Linked DNA regions of Pseudobacteriovorax antillogorgiicola. The protein of the gene in region 1 interacts with the protein of each later gene in a pairwise test. Links are inferred from orthologs where the notes say so. Each region holds a gene or a part of one and is shown on either strand. Other genes may lie near its edges. The genes, in order: B9N89_RS14095 and ftsZ.

What was found.
Region 2: the proteins of B9N89_RS14095 (region 1) and ftsZ interact in binary tests that used the Escherichia coli proteins (3 or more experiments, as listed by UniProt). The link is inferred for Pseudobacteriovorax antillogorgiicola from one-to-one orthologs.

The regions. Positions count from the first base shown.
Region 1 is NZ_FWZT01000010.1:877-10,973, forward strand. The notes cover bases 4,081-7,003. They hold B9N89_RS14095 (rod shape-determining protein), read left to right. Parts: upstream 4,081-4,986; coding sequence 4,987-6,021; downstream 6,022-7,003. Other genes in these bases: B9N89_RS14090 (peptidylprolyl isomerase), read right to left, coding at 4,081-4,573; mreC (rod shape-determining protein MreC), read left to right, coding at 6,257-7,003. Outside these bases: B9N89_RS14070 (hypothetical protein), read left to right, coding at 1-72; B9N89_RS14075 (hypothetical protein), read left to right, coding at 50-712; B9N89_RS14080 (hypothetical protein), read left to right, coding at 709-1,887; B9N89_RS14085 (NAD(+)/NADH kinase), read right to left, coding at 1,936-2,808; more of B9N89_RS14090, read right to left, coding at 2,987-4,080; more of mreC, read left to right, coding at 7,004-7,057; B9N89_RS14105 (hypothetical protein), read left to right, coding at 7,044-7,628; mrdA (penicillin-binding protein 2), read left to right, coding at 7,625-9,535; rod shape-determining protein RodA, read left to right, coding at 9,522-10,097. UniProt on the Escherichia coli protein: Forms membrane-associated dynamic filaments that are essential for cell shape determination. Acts by regulating cell wall synthesis and cell elongation, and thus cell shape.
Region 2 is NZ_FWZT01000001.1:416,209-421,585, forward strand. What follows is about bases 1,108-3,987. They hold ftsZ (cell division protein FtsZ), read left to right. Parts: upstream 1,108-1,800; coding sequence 1,801-3,174; downstream 3,175-3,987. Other genes in these bases: ftsA (cell division protein FtsA), read left to right, coding at 1,108-1,682; B9N89_RS02085 (SDR family oxidoreductase), read right to left, coding at 3,206-3,987. Outside these bases: B9N89_RS02070 (cell division protein FtsQ/DivIB), read left to right, coding at 1-476; more of ftsA, read left to right, coding at 486-1,107; more of B9N89_RS02085, read right to left, coding at 3,988-4,162; B9N89_RS02090 (glycosyltransferase family 4 protein), read right to left, coding at 4,222-5,295; atpC (ATP synthase F1 subunit epsilon), read right to left, coding at 5,353-5,377. UniProt on the Escherichia coli protein: Essential cell division protein that forms a contractile ring structure (Z ring) at the future cell division site. The regulation of the ring assembly controls the timing and the location of cell division.

The DNA.
Region 1 (10,097 bases):
AGGGTGTTTGGTTCAGTGGCTGATCTCGAACTATTCCAGGGAGGCAGCCTTGCTTTACTCGCGACTCTTTAGCCTAATATGCTTTGGGCTTTGCTTCCATGCCTGCAAGGCCGAAGAAGACAAGGCTGACGATGTCATCGCCGAAGAAACGGACCTCATTGATCTCACAATTACCGAGGGTAGTGAAGTCTACGACTATAACGATGATGTTGCGACGATTGGTATTGATAGTCTAGAAAGTAGGTTCCTCTTACGCTTTCCAAGCTTTCTAAATCTATACGAGGAAGATGTCATCATTAGCTCTATTGCAAACTTAGAGATCGAGATCTACGCGGAAGATATTGCAATCAATCCAGCAAATATCCGCCTGAAGTTTTTGGCTCAAGAATGGACACCCTTCGCCAATTGGTATTCTCGCTTTAGCCTGGCAGATGGCTATGATTGGCTCGCAGCTGGTGGTGATTTTTTAGATTTAGACGATGCGACCCCAGATATTGAAGCATCTCAAGGAAATGTCAAAAAACTATCGTTCAACGTTACCGATCAGACTCTAACAACGATCGAAACTGGTACTGTGATTCATGGCTTCGCCCTTGTGATTGAAGAAAGTTCTTTAAACAACCAGCAAGTACTAACGACCTACACATCGAATTCAAATTTCAAACCGAGAGCAATTCTTACCTTCAACAAGCGAGAGATTTTGAATCAATGAGATGGCTCACTCTTTTCTGCATATGTTTGATAGGCTCATGTGAAAGCACCAGTGAATCTGAATCACCACAATTTGATCCCTCAGATATTGTCGAGATTTCTGGAACCTATCTCAACGATGATGGCAGCCCTGCTGCCAGAACCTATATCCACCTTCAAAACTTGAACACCTACGGCTATTACGATCCATTGTATACTAGCGTTGCCGACTTCCTACTAAAATTCTTTCAAAGAGTCGCCTTCTGGCCGTTCCCATTTTACAGCTGGGGTGATAACGACCGCGATAAAACGAGCCCTGGCTATTTTCTCGACGAGATTCGAACCAACGATGTCGGTCAGTTCAACTTCGAAGTCACAGCTGGTAGCTTTGTTCGGGATTCCTCTGGAGCCATCAATATTACACTGATCAACGATGGCGATGAGTCTAGTGACCCCTACGGTCGTTTTACATTTGTTATCAAGGAGCAAGTCAGCGCCTTAGATGAACTGATCCTTTGTAAACTGGAGCCTCTAACCCTAAGCGAAGGCGCTAGCACTATCGACATCAGCTGGCTCGCTCCAAGCTTTACAGTGGAATCCTACCAAATCAAGTTCGCGAATCCCGATGACAATTCTCCGATTTGGGTGTCAAGCGTCGAGGGTACGGAGACTACTATCTCACTACCAAAGTCAATCTTTGCCGACTATTCGGTGCGCTTTGCCATCGAAGCATTCTATCAAATTGATGGAGATAACGAATCACAGCTGAAGAAGTCCTGCCTCACGCCTAGCCAAGAATTTACAATCGCCACACCTACACCGAACTTGGCCGCGAATGCCTATGCCAGCTCACCAAGTATCGACTTCACTATTACATCACTAAGCAACGGCGAGTTCGACGACCCTTGGTACTTCGAAGCATTTGACACAAATACACTGACAATTGATCTTGGCTCTGAAACAACCATTGAAAGTATCAACTTGCATAACCTGATGTTCAGCAGCAGCTCGTCTCAGACGATTGCTATCCAAGGTGCAAGCAGCGGCAACGAATCCGCTGACTTTAGTGAACTTATCGCCACTACTAGTGCGACACGATATATGAGTTTGTCATTGACTAGCCCCGCGACCGTACGCTGGCTGAAAATTATTGCTAGTTCTACACTACTTGATCTTCAAGAAGTCTCGATCCAATAATTCACTTCGACCAGAACTAAACATCAAGTCCTTGGTGAGTCGTGGCCTCTACTTCGGAGCAACCGCTATACGAATGACAGGCCCACGTTCAAACTGCAAACGGTCACCATACTTCAAGCGAATGACACCTCGCTCTCCGTCAAGGGCCAGAATACCGCTCGCACAGTGGTTTTCGATTTCAAGATCCCCCTCTCCATCAAAGTAGCCTTTGGCAACTTCGTTTTTCTGATTGTCGAAGAGGTAAAGCTCGCGCACAACAAATTGCAAGCGATCATCTATAGGATCTAGAGTTTCTCCCCCAGCAGCACTGATAGCCGCGGTGCTTCCAGTAGCCGTTGCGACCCAAAGACCACTGGACTTTTGGATCTCGATTTTATCCTTAAACGTAAGTTTGTAGCGAGTTGTTGAAGCTGGGTTTGAATTCGTATAAAGGAAGTCATTAAGTACAGGGAAAGTGGTGATCTCGGAGCGATCTTCAGCTTTGAAGACTCGGGCATAGATTCTATGACGTGATTGAAAAGTCAAAGTCCCCTGATGGAAGGCATCTAGAATGCTATCCACCTCTTCCAGGCCACCGGCACACAAGTAGCCAACGCTTGACTTGGATGACCGAATACCAATCACCGGGGTATCTGTTTCTACAGCATGACTCGCGGACAAGAGCGTCCCATCGCCTCCCACACTGATGATTGCCCTAAAGTTTCCATCGGGACGCATATCGCCTCGTTGGATCTCCATCATGGGAATCGCAAGTTCCTGCAGTTTTTGCCGAACTCGGTCCAGGCACTCATAGTGCTCGTCATGAGACTCACGCAAAATCTTGATCTGAGCATTGCCCAAACCACCACTCTCAGCTTGGCTCTGGACCACATCACCATGCTGCTCAAGGTTGGTGGGCTTGCGAATGACTAGTACCGTCACAGTTCACCTCATTTTTCCAACGGACCTGAAAAATTCAGCTGAATCTTAGAGCCTACCAGTGGTAGCAGACTCTTGCCAATGATACAGATGCATTTTTCAATCCCGTTTTTGGCTATAGTATACCGCAGGGAACCGCGTCAGCCACTAATAAGAGGGCTGATCGCGGCTTCTTGGTCGACTAAGAGCCCGATTGTGATCTTAAGATCGCATCGTACTGCATATACTCTTCGTTACGATAGATACGATTCGCATCCTCGTAGGTTTTCTTCACATCTTGCGTCAACTTGTTGTACATCCAGAAGGCTTCGAGAAAACGACTGCTATCAGCCAACTGCTCAAGCTCGTCGCTGCTCATTTTCTCAACTTCAGCCCCTTCACGGGACTTGAGACGCAGGATGTAATGGGAGCCACTAGCCTCAACAACTGAATCAGCAACATCACCAGCCTTCTCTAGGCTCAAAGCGGCTTCCTTAAGCTTAGGATCTGAACCGAGGCCACCTGGCAGAAAGCGAGCATTCAATGCGAACTCACCGGTTGTTTTCCATTCAAGGCCAAGCTCTTTGAATACAGCCTCATTACCCGACTTAGCAGCTTCGAGAGCCTTCTCCGCTTGAGCCTTCGCTAGTTCAGGGCGCTTATCCTTGCTGACAAGCTTGCTGGCAATACTTCGTTTTGCATCGTCGAAGCTCGTATTCACTGCTGGCTTCGTATCTTCCACTTTGATGATGTGAAAACCAAACTTACTTTCCACAATATTGCTGATCTCGCCCTTATTCATAGCAAAGGCAGCTTCCGAGAATTCCGGCACCATGTCACCTTTCTTGAAGTAACCTAGATCGCCACCTTTGGTTTTACCACTGGCTTCGTCTGTATACTTCTTGACCACGGCTACGAAGTCGCCAGATTTTGCTTCCTTAAGAACTTTTTCTGCCAAGGCTTTCGCATCTTCTTTCGAACGCTTGGCTGCATCTCCAGTCGCCCGGCTTGCACCTTGGAAAGCAATCAGTACGTGGCGTGCTTTCACTTGAGCTTCTTTATTAAACTCTCTAGGATTCTGGTCGAAGTATTTTCGAACTTTTTCTTCGCCACCATCAGCTAGAAAAGCATCAATATCTTCGTCACTGACGTTGACGTTAACATTGCTAGGATTGACCTGGACAAACTCGACGTTGATCTTGGTATCGGTGAGAAGCTTATCAAGCTTCGCAGCTTCCCGAGAAACCCGATAGGTATCAGTTACAAAAGATCGTAGTTTACTGTTCACCAAGCTGCGGCGAATCTCTTCTGTGAAACTAGCTTCGGTGTGTCGTTGGGAACGAAGGTAGCGTTGGAAAAGCTCTGGATCGAACTTGCCTTGCTCGTTCTGGAAGTACTGCCCCTCAATAATCACATTGGCAACTTCGTCATCTGATGCATAAAGGCCATTGCGAACCGCTTCTTTGTAGTACACAAGCTGGTCAACCAAGCCATTCACGACTGCCTGTGAAATACCCAATTTGACTGGGTCAAAGTTATCTTTAAATTGCTGCTGCGCCTGTTGTGTGCGATTGATATGAGCACGGCGGAACTCCAGGGCTGAAACATCCATCCCGTCTACGCTTGCAGCCACTCCCGAGGGTCCGATCAAACGGTTGCCACTAGGCTCGCAAACTCCAAAGAACGTCATAGCGCCCACTGCCAAAGCAAGGATGACGTATGCAGGAATATTGCGTTTTAGTTTCCCCGAATCTAGGTCGCTTATATCCTTACCCTTCCAGCTAAACATTCCAGTTCCTTTCTATACCTTTGCTCAATACATTAATGTTTTACGATGGTTCCAGTCTTGTCCCAGGTCACAAACTAACTTGATTGACAGGGTAAAGCCTAGCAGTTCGTGATGATAATCACCCAAGAACCGTCTCCGCAAGGAGCTTCTCATTGGAAGCCGATTTGCAAAGCATTTATGTGTAGCACAAATTCCCACTATAATATAAGCCCTTAGGCTCACTTATTACGATAGGTATGTCAACTAGGTTTTCCTAGTCTTGTCTCTCGTTAGGAACGGGGGAATGGCCTATGCGGAAGGAATCCATTTTCCTTGTCTTAAGAGGAAAAAAATACAACTCTTTGTTTGGACGCGACAAGGGTTCGTGGTTTAATATAAACACTGGCTAGTGCAATTACGACAGGAGACACAGAATGATATTCGACTGGTTGGCTGGTATGTTTTCGAACGATCTCGCTATAGACCTTGGAACAGCCAACACTCTTGTTTATGTCAAGGGCAAAGGAATTGTGACAAACGAGCCGTCTGTGGTAGCTGTTCAACGAGACGTCCGCGGCGGAAAGAAAATATTGGCAGTTGGTAAGGAAGCAAAGGACATGTTAGGCCGGACCCCTGGTTCGATCGTAGCTGTTCGCCCCATGAAGGACGGTGTGATTGCCGACTTCGAAATCACTGAAGCGATGCTTCGATATTTTATCGAGCGAGCCCATAATCGTCGCACTATGGTGAAGCCACGAATCATAATCTGTGTCCCTTACGGCATCACCGAAGTCGAGAAGCGCGCTGTCAAAGAATCTGCTGAGTCTGCCGGTGCTCGTGAAGTTCATCTGATCGAAGAACCTATGGCTGCGGCAATTGGTGCTGGCCTTCCGATTTCGGAACCCAGTGGCAATATGATCGTCGACATCGGTGGAGGCACGACGGAAGTCGCTGTCATCTCATTGGCTGGTATTGTCTATTCCAAGTCCGTTAGAGTTGGCGGCGATAAGATGGATGAAGCCATCGTCAACTATTTGAAGCGAAAATATAATCTTCTGATCGGCGAAAGAACCGCCGAGCAAATCAAAATCGCCATCGGCACGGCCTATCCTGATGAAGAGATCCAGACCATGCACGTGAAAGGTCGCGATTTGGTGGCTGGTATACCCAAGACGATCGAAGTAGCCTCCGAAGAAATCAGAGAAGCTATTGCAGAACCTGTGAACACAATTGTCGAGACAGTGCGCATCGCTCTAGAGAAAACACCTCCTGAACTTGCTGCTGACATCGTAGACAAAGGTATCGTCCTCGCAGGTGGAGGAGCGTTGATCAAGAACCTTGATATCCTCCTTCGCGAAGAAACAGGGCTCCCCATCATGATCGCAGAAGACCCTTTGACAGCGGTTGTTCTCGGTAGCGGTAAAGCTCTCGACCAGATCGATATCCTCAGCGATGTGACGTTAACCTAGTGCCCGAGTCAACTAATCGGATCGATGTTTGGATGAGGCACAAGCCGCTGGCTGCGGATCAGTGCTCCTTCGAAAGGAAGCACTGTCTGTACGATGGGAATCCGTCTCTAACAAATATATCAATTTCGCTTGGCTCTAGATTGGTCGGAACATGATAACTCCTCGCACCCGTATATTTTGGCGATTGGTTTTGATTTCATCACTCCTTTCGCCTTTCGTTTTTTTCGCATCAAGCATGCAGCCTTGGAGCACGACAAGCAGCCTTGGAATGCTTCTCCAAGAGGTCGCCTACCCATTTGAATACGCCTGGAACACCACAACAGGCTTTGTATCATCCACCTGGCGACACTATATTGCCCTTAGTGAAACTGCTAAGGAAAACACTGATCTTCGTAGTGAAATCAACGGCCTTAAAACCAAGATTCTAGATTACGATGAAAAGGTTCAAGAAATATCCAGGCTCCGAAAGCTATTGGGTTTCGTTCAGCACTACGATCAGCGACACCTAGTTGCCGAGGTTATCGGCAGCTCCAAAGACTCTGCATTTCGATCCTTAAGGATCAACAAAGGGGAGTGGGATGGTGCACGGGTAGGCATGCCTATTGTGACCGCTGATGGGGTAGTCGGACGCATCATTCGCACGGGCCAGAAATTCTCCGACGTTCACCTTTTATCGGACTCTAACTTTAATATCGATATCCTACTCCAAAGGACCCGGGTTCGAGGGGTCCTCCAAGGCTATGGCAGCCATGCTATACTGACGCTCAACAGGCGAGCTGAGATTCGGATCGGCGACACGGTGATTACATCAGGAATTGTCGGCGGCTTTCCCAAAGGCCTACCTGTTGGCCGAGTGGTAAAAATTAGCTACGAATCCGATCATATCTCGCAGTCGATCAAGGTCGAGCCTTGGGTTGATTTCGAGCGAGTGGAGGAGGTTATCGTGCTTGAAACTCACGATCCAGAAATCCAGAAAATTATCGAGAGTGCTGGTAAGGATTGGTTTAAGAGGCAAACTGGCAATGGAGAAGGCTAATGTCGAAGGGTTGCGCCCCAACCCAACTATAGTGCAATTCAAACGCTTTCTCCAAGAATTGCGGCCACGACCCAATTCGGGTTACTTCTATCGCGACGTCTTTTATCTCGTAGCGATTGGCTTTATCCAAAATACCATAGTACCCGCGCTGTCGGTGCTGGGGATCACCATAGATCTGATGACACCATGGATCGTGATCACCGCTATCCGCCAAAACGCCCTCCCTGCAACGGCCCTAGCTTTTATCGCTGCTCTGATACTGGAGATGCGCTCTACGGTGCCCGCGGGAATGTATTTAGTCATCTATTGGATCACGGTGAACCTCATCATACAAGTGCGCCTAGCCCTTTCTTGGCGCCATCGTATTCCTTGGTTTGTCACCTATCTGCTGGCTGCTGTGTGGGTCCATCTATTCGAAGTTTTTGTTGTATTTATGAGCCGAGGTATGGAGAGCATGACCTTGGTTTTCACAATCCAGCAGATTGTTAAAATTGTCACTGCTGTTGCTTTTGGAATGTTTATCTGCCAAGAGTGGCTAAGGTTTGATGCTGAAGAGCCGGTACCGCAATGAAACGTATTTTTAATCAAGAAAGCATCCTTGTTGAAAACCGCTTTATATGGGCGAGTCTTATTGTTGTTACGATTGCTGGCTCGCTTTTGTTCAGGCTCTGGTTTTTGCAGATCTATAAAGGCGACTATTATCAGAGCGTTTCTGAGCGCAATCGAGTGCGACGTATCGAGATCCCGGCCCGTCGTGGCATTATTTACGATCGTCATGGGGAAGTTCTGATCGGCAACCGGCCATTCTATGATCTGGTCTATATTCCTCAGTATGTTCAGGATAAGGACACTACGTTTAAGGTCTTATCTCGTCTTTTGCACGTGCCCGTTAGTAGCTTTGAAAAACGCCTGCGATCGGGTCGTGGTCGACCTAAGTTCTTGCCGATCAGCCTCAAACGCAACCTGTCTCAACACGAGGTCTCCACGATTGAAGCTAACAAAGTATTCCTACCCGGGATCGAGGTCCGCGTCGCCCCCAGGCGGGACTATACTCCAGAGATTCCTCCTCACATGGTGGGCTATCTGCGAGAGATCGATCAAGAAACTTTGGAAAGCCTCAATGATAAGCTGGGCGATAACCCCTACCTACCAGGAGACCTTGTCGGCAAGCAAGGTTTAGAATCCGAATGGGAGTCCTATCTTCGGGGTAAACGCGGTTATCGCCTCATACAGGTGGATGCCTATGGTCGCCAGACCCAAAACTCCGATCAAGAGTGGCAATTTCCTAAAGTATCGGCGACCCCTGGGTCTGATTTGATCCTTACAATCGACAAAGAGCTTCAAAAATCAGTGAAAGAGGCATTTAATGGTAAGTTCGGAGCCGTGGTGGTTCTCGATCCGCGAACGGGTGAAATCTTAGCCCAAGTGAGCGAGCCAGGGTTTGACCCCGAGATGATGCAAACAGGGCTGTCTCAAGAAGACTGGCGGAGGCTCACAAGCAACCCCTTTAAGCCATTCCTCGATAAAACAACAGGAGGCGAATTCCCTCCAGGGAGTATCTACAAGCCTGTGGTTGCCGCTGCCGCTCTGGAAGAGAAGGTCATCAACACAAGTACGACCTATCACTGCCCAGGATTCTTTACCTTAGGGGATCGCACTTTCCATTGCCACAACCGGGGTGGTCATGGCCTCGTTAACCTTCGCAAGGCCTTGGTCAATTCCTGCGATGTCTTCTTTTATCATGTTGGTGTGGAACTCGGGGTCGACCAGATTGCTCGTTATGCTAAAGCTTTTGGCCTAGGTGAACGACTCGGCGTCAACCTCAATACGGAGCGCCCTGGGCTTATCCCCACCTCCGCTTGGAAGCAGTTAGTTCATCGTTTTCCCTGGACAAAGGGCGACACTCCAAACATCTCCATTGGCCAAGGCTACAACCTCATGACACCGATGCAGATGGCAAACCTCTATGCGGCCCTTGCTAACTCGGGAGATGTTTGGCGACCGTTTCTGGTACGTAGTGTGACGAATCACATCGGTGAAACCGTGCTTGAAAAGCGCCCCGAAAAAATTAAAACCGTGGATATCGTCAGTCCCAAAACCTTTGCCACCATGCGAAAAATCTTGGGCTATGTGGTTACCGATCCCAAAGGGACTGGGAAAAAAGCTGCTGTCCCCGGGCAGACGGTTGCGGGTAAAACCGGGTCGGCTCAGGTGGTCGGACTTAAGAAGAACCGGAACCAGGATGACGTGAGTCGCAAGTGGAAGGAACACGCAATTTTCACTGCATTTTCCCCTGTTGAGAACGCTGAAATCGCTGTCGCTGTTGTATCTCAAAATGACAAGATTGGTGGTGGTGGCCGCGCTGCTGCCCCCATCGCTGGTAAGATCATCCAGCGCTACTGGGAGTTAAAAGACATCCGCAAAGCTCGAAAAATCGCCCTAAAAAAACAAAATGAGGCCGACCATGCCAAGCAATAGCAAAGTATTCCGTTTGGGAGAGGATAGCCTCAAAAAATCATCCGGTCATCAAGTGAGCTTCCTGGTGCTGGTTTTCTTAGCTTTGTTGTCTATTGGTTTGATCAACTTATACAGCGCCAGTGGTGGCAATCATTACTTCTGGGCCCAGCTTCGCAATATGGCAGTTACGGTAGGAGCATTTTTTATCTGTGGCTGGCTGGTTCCTATTAAAAAAGTGAATTCCTATGCCTACTGGATTGTAGGTACAATTTGCCTCATGCTTCTAGTAGTCCTTGCTCTCGGGCGGATTGCAGGAGGTGCCCAGCGTTGGATTTCCTTGGGGCCGATTGGCTTTCAGCCATCAGAATTTGCCAAACTGGGCACAGCAATTGTGGTGGCTCGATTCTTTGCAACCCATAAGAGCGATCTACCCTATCGCATCAGAGACCTTAGCCCGATTCTAGCCATTGTCGGCTTGATCTTTGCGATGATATTCTTACAGCCTGACTTCGGGACTGCCGGTATCTGCCTTCTAATTGCCGTATCACAAATGGCATTTGTTCGGATCGACCTTCGCAGTATT
Region 2 (5,377 bases), on another replicon or contig:
CATATAAAATCCTTCTAAAAGCAGAGTTCCACCAATCTCTAGCAGCTATAGAATACGGGATTAAGCGCCTACTTTCCGACAAAGGTAAGGTTTTTGGCCAGTATAGTGAGAAGCACCATCATCACCTGCCAATGATTAGCGGTATCTCGATAGACAGGAAACTAGATCTCGATAACGAGCAAAGTGTTGTCATGAGTGAGAGAAATAATGAGGTCCTTCAAGAGGCCCTTCTACTAATCAATGATGGTTTGCGCTACAATATAAGGTACAAGGCAATTCACTTCGATTCATTTCGAGGTTTTCAAGTTTTGTTGTTTGACAAACGCATTCGCGTTGAAATGGGCCGTCGCCCCTTTAATAAGAGATATATCAAACTCGAAAAAATACTTTCAAACCTCTCCAAGAAACGAGTAAATACAGCCCGCATAGAGCTGGATTACCAAGGGAAGGCTTTTATAAAAGAATCTACCTTATAAGGACAACGAGTGGCTCGTTCTAAACAAATCTTTGCTCTCGACCTAGGTACAACAAAATTCTGTCTTGCAGCTTTACATCAATCTGCAGGAAGACCAGATATTCAAGTATGTGAAGTGCCAGCTCTTGGAATGAAACGGGGGATGCTGGTTGATTTTGAAGAAGCCTCCCGCGCCCTCAACAAACTTGTTGAAGAAGCAGAGGCACGTTTCAAATGCGATATCCGTCGTGTTGTAGTTGGTGTCGCTGGCAGTCATTTGAAAAGTCGTACTGTGACTGGAAACATGGAGATTCAAGATAGCCTTATTAAGACGATTCATGTGCAAAGCCTAACAGTCGACGTGGAAAATCAGTGTCGCTCCTCTCATCGTGAAATTCTTCACTGCATTCCCATACACTTCGATGTTGATAGTCGGGATTCTGTTAATAACCCTATTGGTCTCTCTGGGTCTCATCTCTCAGGCAGCTTTTTTGTCATAGACGCCGATCGTTCATACCTAAAAGACATGATAAGACTTTGCAATCACTGCGGCCTTGAAGTTTGCCAACTCTATTCCGAACCCTTTGCTTCAGCGTCAGTGACCGTTGACGATCAACTCAAAAACCTAGGTGTTGCCCTTGCTGATATCGGCGGTGGAACCACCGATGGAATTATATTCCAACATGGTAGACCAGTTAGTATGTTTACCATCAATACAGCTGGTAATCATATGCATCGAGATCTATCCGTTGGTCTCAATATTCCCCTCTCCGATGGCCTCAGGATTAAGGAGCATTACGGCCTAACAGATTTACCAGGATTTCTGGACCTAAAAGATATCCATGGAACACTGGTTCGTTTTTCAGATCAGCGAATTCGCGGTATTTTGGAGGCAAGGATCTTGGAGCTTGGTAAATTTATGTTCCACTCACTCGTTGACCATCAAGGCAACTTAGGTGGAGGAATCCTTTTCACAGGTGGAGGCAGTTATCTCAAGGGAATTGATAAATTCTTAGGTGCAAAGTTCGGAGTTTCTGTAAAATCGCAACAACCCCACATTTCACTCGGGATGTCCCACGACTGGGAGTATCCTGCAACTTACGCAACAGTGATCGGTCTTATCAATCTTGAAATTGGTCGGCGTAAGATTCTTCACGATGAATCCAGTGCTTCTTGGCCCAAGCGCTACGTTTACCAATTTGTGAACTGGATTCGGGAGCTATCCTAGAAGCTACGGCAAGATCTTGTTCCTAAGAACTCAAATTAATCAATTTGACACCCTAAGTCATTCCTTCCTATAATTGCAAAGATCACCCAAAAAATTCCAATCTCGCTGGGAGAGCACCATGACGTTCGATCCTGAAAACTTCGTCCCGCCTGCCGCCAATATTAAGGTTATCGGCATCGGTGGAGGCGGTGGCAATGCCGTCAATACCATGATTCGGACCAATATCGAGGGCGTAGAGTTTATAGCTGCCAATACTGATGTCCAAGCATTACGGTTCTCACTTGCCGAGCGCAAGATTCAGATAGGTAAGGAACTCACAAAGGGTCTTGGTGCTGGGGCTGACCCTGATATTGGACGAGATGCTATGCTAGAAGACCGTCATGCGATTGCAGAAGCGTTGCAAGGCTCACATATGGTCTTTGTCACTGCTGGTATGGGTGGTGGAACAGGGACAGGTGGTGCAGCGATCGTGGCTCAAGTTGCTCGTGAGCAGGGGGCACTCACAGTTGGAGTCGTGACAAGGCCATTCGCGTTTGAGGGCAAACGCCGTCGCAAGCACGCCGAAGAAGGCATTCAGAGACTAAAAGAAAATGTCGATACCCTCATAACAATTCCGAATCAGAGGCTTCTTCAGGTAGCTAGTCCCGATTTGAGTATGATTGACGCTTTCCGGATGGCTGATAATGTCTTGGTAAATGCCGTTAAAGGCATCTCAGATATTATCAATATTCCAGGTACGGTGAATGTTGATTTCGCTGATGTAAAAACAGTTATGGCGAGCATGGGAATGGCCTTGATGGGCATCGGTGAAGCAGAAGGCGAAGGTCGGGCCCCAGAGGCGGCACGTCGTGCCATCCAATCACCACTTCTCGAAGATGTTGACATTGAAGGGGCGACAGGAATTCTCATCAACATTACAGCAGGGGAAAATGTATCGTTGATGGAGGTCAACGAGGCCTGCTCCATAGTGCAAGAGGCAGCCCATGAAGATGCCAATATTATCTTTGGTGCCGTGATCGATGAAGACATCGGGCAAAAATTGAGGGTCACAGTCATCGCTACAGGGTTTCCCATTGACGATGAACTGGAAACACCAGACAAGACAAGCCTCCAAGGGGCATTGCGGGCTCAACCAGATCCTGCATTTTCTCTCTCTAGCCCTGAAGAGAGTCACAAGCAAGAAAGCTTGGAACTTAAACAAACACCCCTATTTGATGATGATCTAGAAGATGGTTCTGAGCCAGAGCCTACACCAGTATTAGCAGATAAAGACCTAGAGCAGAGTAAGACCAGAATCGAAGGCGCACGATCTAGTAAGGAGCAGGAAGCTGAGTTCGAGATCAATAGCGAACAAGACGATATGGACAAGAAAATTGACGCTGCCCTTAAGATTGCTGAAAAGCTGAGTCAGGAAACTAAGGCGGAATCCGATGATGAACTAGATGTTCCTTCTTTTCTCCGTGGGGAAAGCCGAGACCTTAGCCTTAGCTAAGGTTGAATTAAACACCACTGGGGCAAGATGATCACTTCGAGATAGCACCGAGAGCTTCTCGAAACCCTCTTGTTTTCTTTAGTAGCACTCCCGAGATAGGGTTATCTGTCTCGGTATTGCTATCCCGGATATTAGCAATCGATAGGTAGTCCTTTACCTTCGGGCCCGAAGGTGAATAATGCTCCCCTCGCCTTTCGAAAATTGGTACCAGGCTATTTCCAAGCGAACCCCTCAGCTGTATTCGAGCACCTTTTGAAAATTTTTCCGATACCAAACGAAAAATATCCTCTACCCGCAGGTCATCTGGGCCAGCAACCTCTACAATCGCCGAAGGTTGCTCCATTTCGTACTCGCTGGCATCGCCAAGTATCTGACATAGGTCATCGATATGAACAGGAGCAATTTTATCATCGACCCGTGGGACAGGGTACACCCCAGGGAACTTCATTACATTCATCACGGACTTAATGAATTGATCGTGGGCTGAATCTGGATGGTACACTAGATTGCTTCGTACGATGATTTTTTCAGGGACCTTGGAATTTAGGACGGCGACTTCGGCAAGGTATTTCTCTTTAAGGAATGGTAGCTTTGCCCGACGATTGGCACCAACTGCGCTTAAGAAGATGATTCTCTTAGTTTCAGCTTTTTCCATTGCCGTAAGTAAGTTACTCAAAAGTCGCACGTTGGTACTACATCGCTTATAGCTTGGGTCAAACTTTATCTCATCGGATGAGCCCATGAAGTTATTTTCCCAGGCTAGAAAAATAACAGTTTCTACTCCTCTCAAAGGAGCTGCAAGGAGGTCAACAGAACCAAGGTCTGAGCATACAGGAAATACATTGGGATAAGGTTCCGGTAGACGCATATGATACATGGAGACAACTGAATGACCTCGATCGGCTAAGAATGGCACGAGGTGACGCCCGATAAACCCTGACCCCCCCGCCACCAGTATAGCGTCCTCAGCAGAATCCGTTCGTGTCACGTCTTGTTTGTTTTTTCCCACATCATCCCTCGGCAACGTTTTGATCCAGTAGCTTACGGCTAACTCAATGCGTTCAATGAACTCTCACCATTATAGACAGTGCATGTCTTTTTTGCCACTGCCTCCCAAGATAGAAGCTTATGGAAGGCTGAAGAGGTTTTGCTCTGCCAGCGGCTGTAATCACAAAACAAGGCTTCAAGGGCGTCGGCCCAATCTCTTGCGTGTGCATAGGGACTCATACCGATTCCCCCATCTCCAACGACCTCATCAATTCCGCTACCGCTGCAGTACAGAATAGGTTTTCCGTTGGCAAGGGCTTCGGCTGCTGGAAGGCAAAAGCCCTCTAACTTGCTACCATGGATCAGCACATCAGCGGATGACAGTAACGCATCTAAGGAAGTCTGAGCTATTCCCGCGTGAATTCTGAGGCGTTGTCCGCCAAGCTGTGGCACCCCGTGCTTACTGAGCCAGCATGCCCCCTTCTTATCAGTGATCCAATCGATCTCGTATTCCCTGTCCAAAAGAGAGAGGGTTGAGACCACACGGTCGAAGCCTTTATAAGGCTCATACCGTGAGATCTTTATGAGCCTTTTCGACACTGTTCCACGTGAAACACTGCCTTTCCACTTGGTTCGACCATTCGGTATATAGACAAGCTTTTTAGAGCTTTCTGGAAACAAGTCTGCCAGCACTTTGAGCGTCCATTGAGATACGCAGATCACGATGTCTGCATCTGATATTGCTCGCGGCATCAAAAATTTCATCTGTTCTCTTAGAGTCCATGACACTTCCTTTGGCGCAATAAGTGGTATCGCATCGTGCACTGTCAAAACTCTGAGGCCACCAATCTCAGACGGCGGTACATTGAAATTGCTCAAGCCGTGAAATACATCGACTTTCTGGTCTAGACTTGTGATGCTTTTGAGAATCTGATGAGGATAAAGAAGTTTTCCGGGGAGAGTCTTATTCGAAAAGACCTGCGATAAACCTAAATGCTCGATCGGCCCGTACCCGAGGATGATTGGGTATCGCCCCGAATTTTTCAATTGTTGAGCTAGGTAAAAACCATGACGGCCGATACCTGAGTATCGACCCCCTAGTCCATAGCCATCCCATACAATGTTTTGAGTCATAGTAATGGCTCCCCCCTTGCACCTTAGAGCTACTTAGGAGGATACTGGCTTATGATTTTAACTTGCAACAGACTTTGCGACT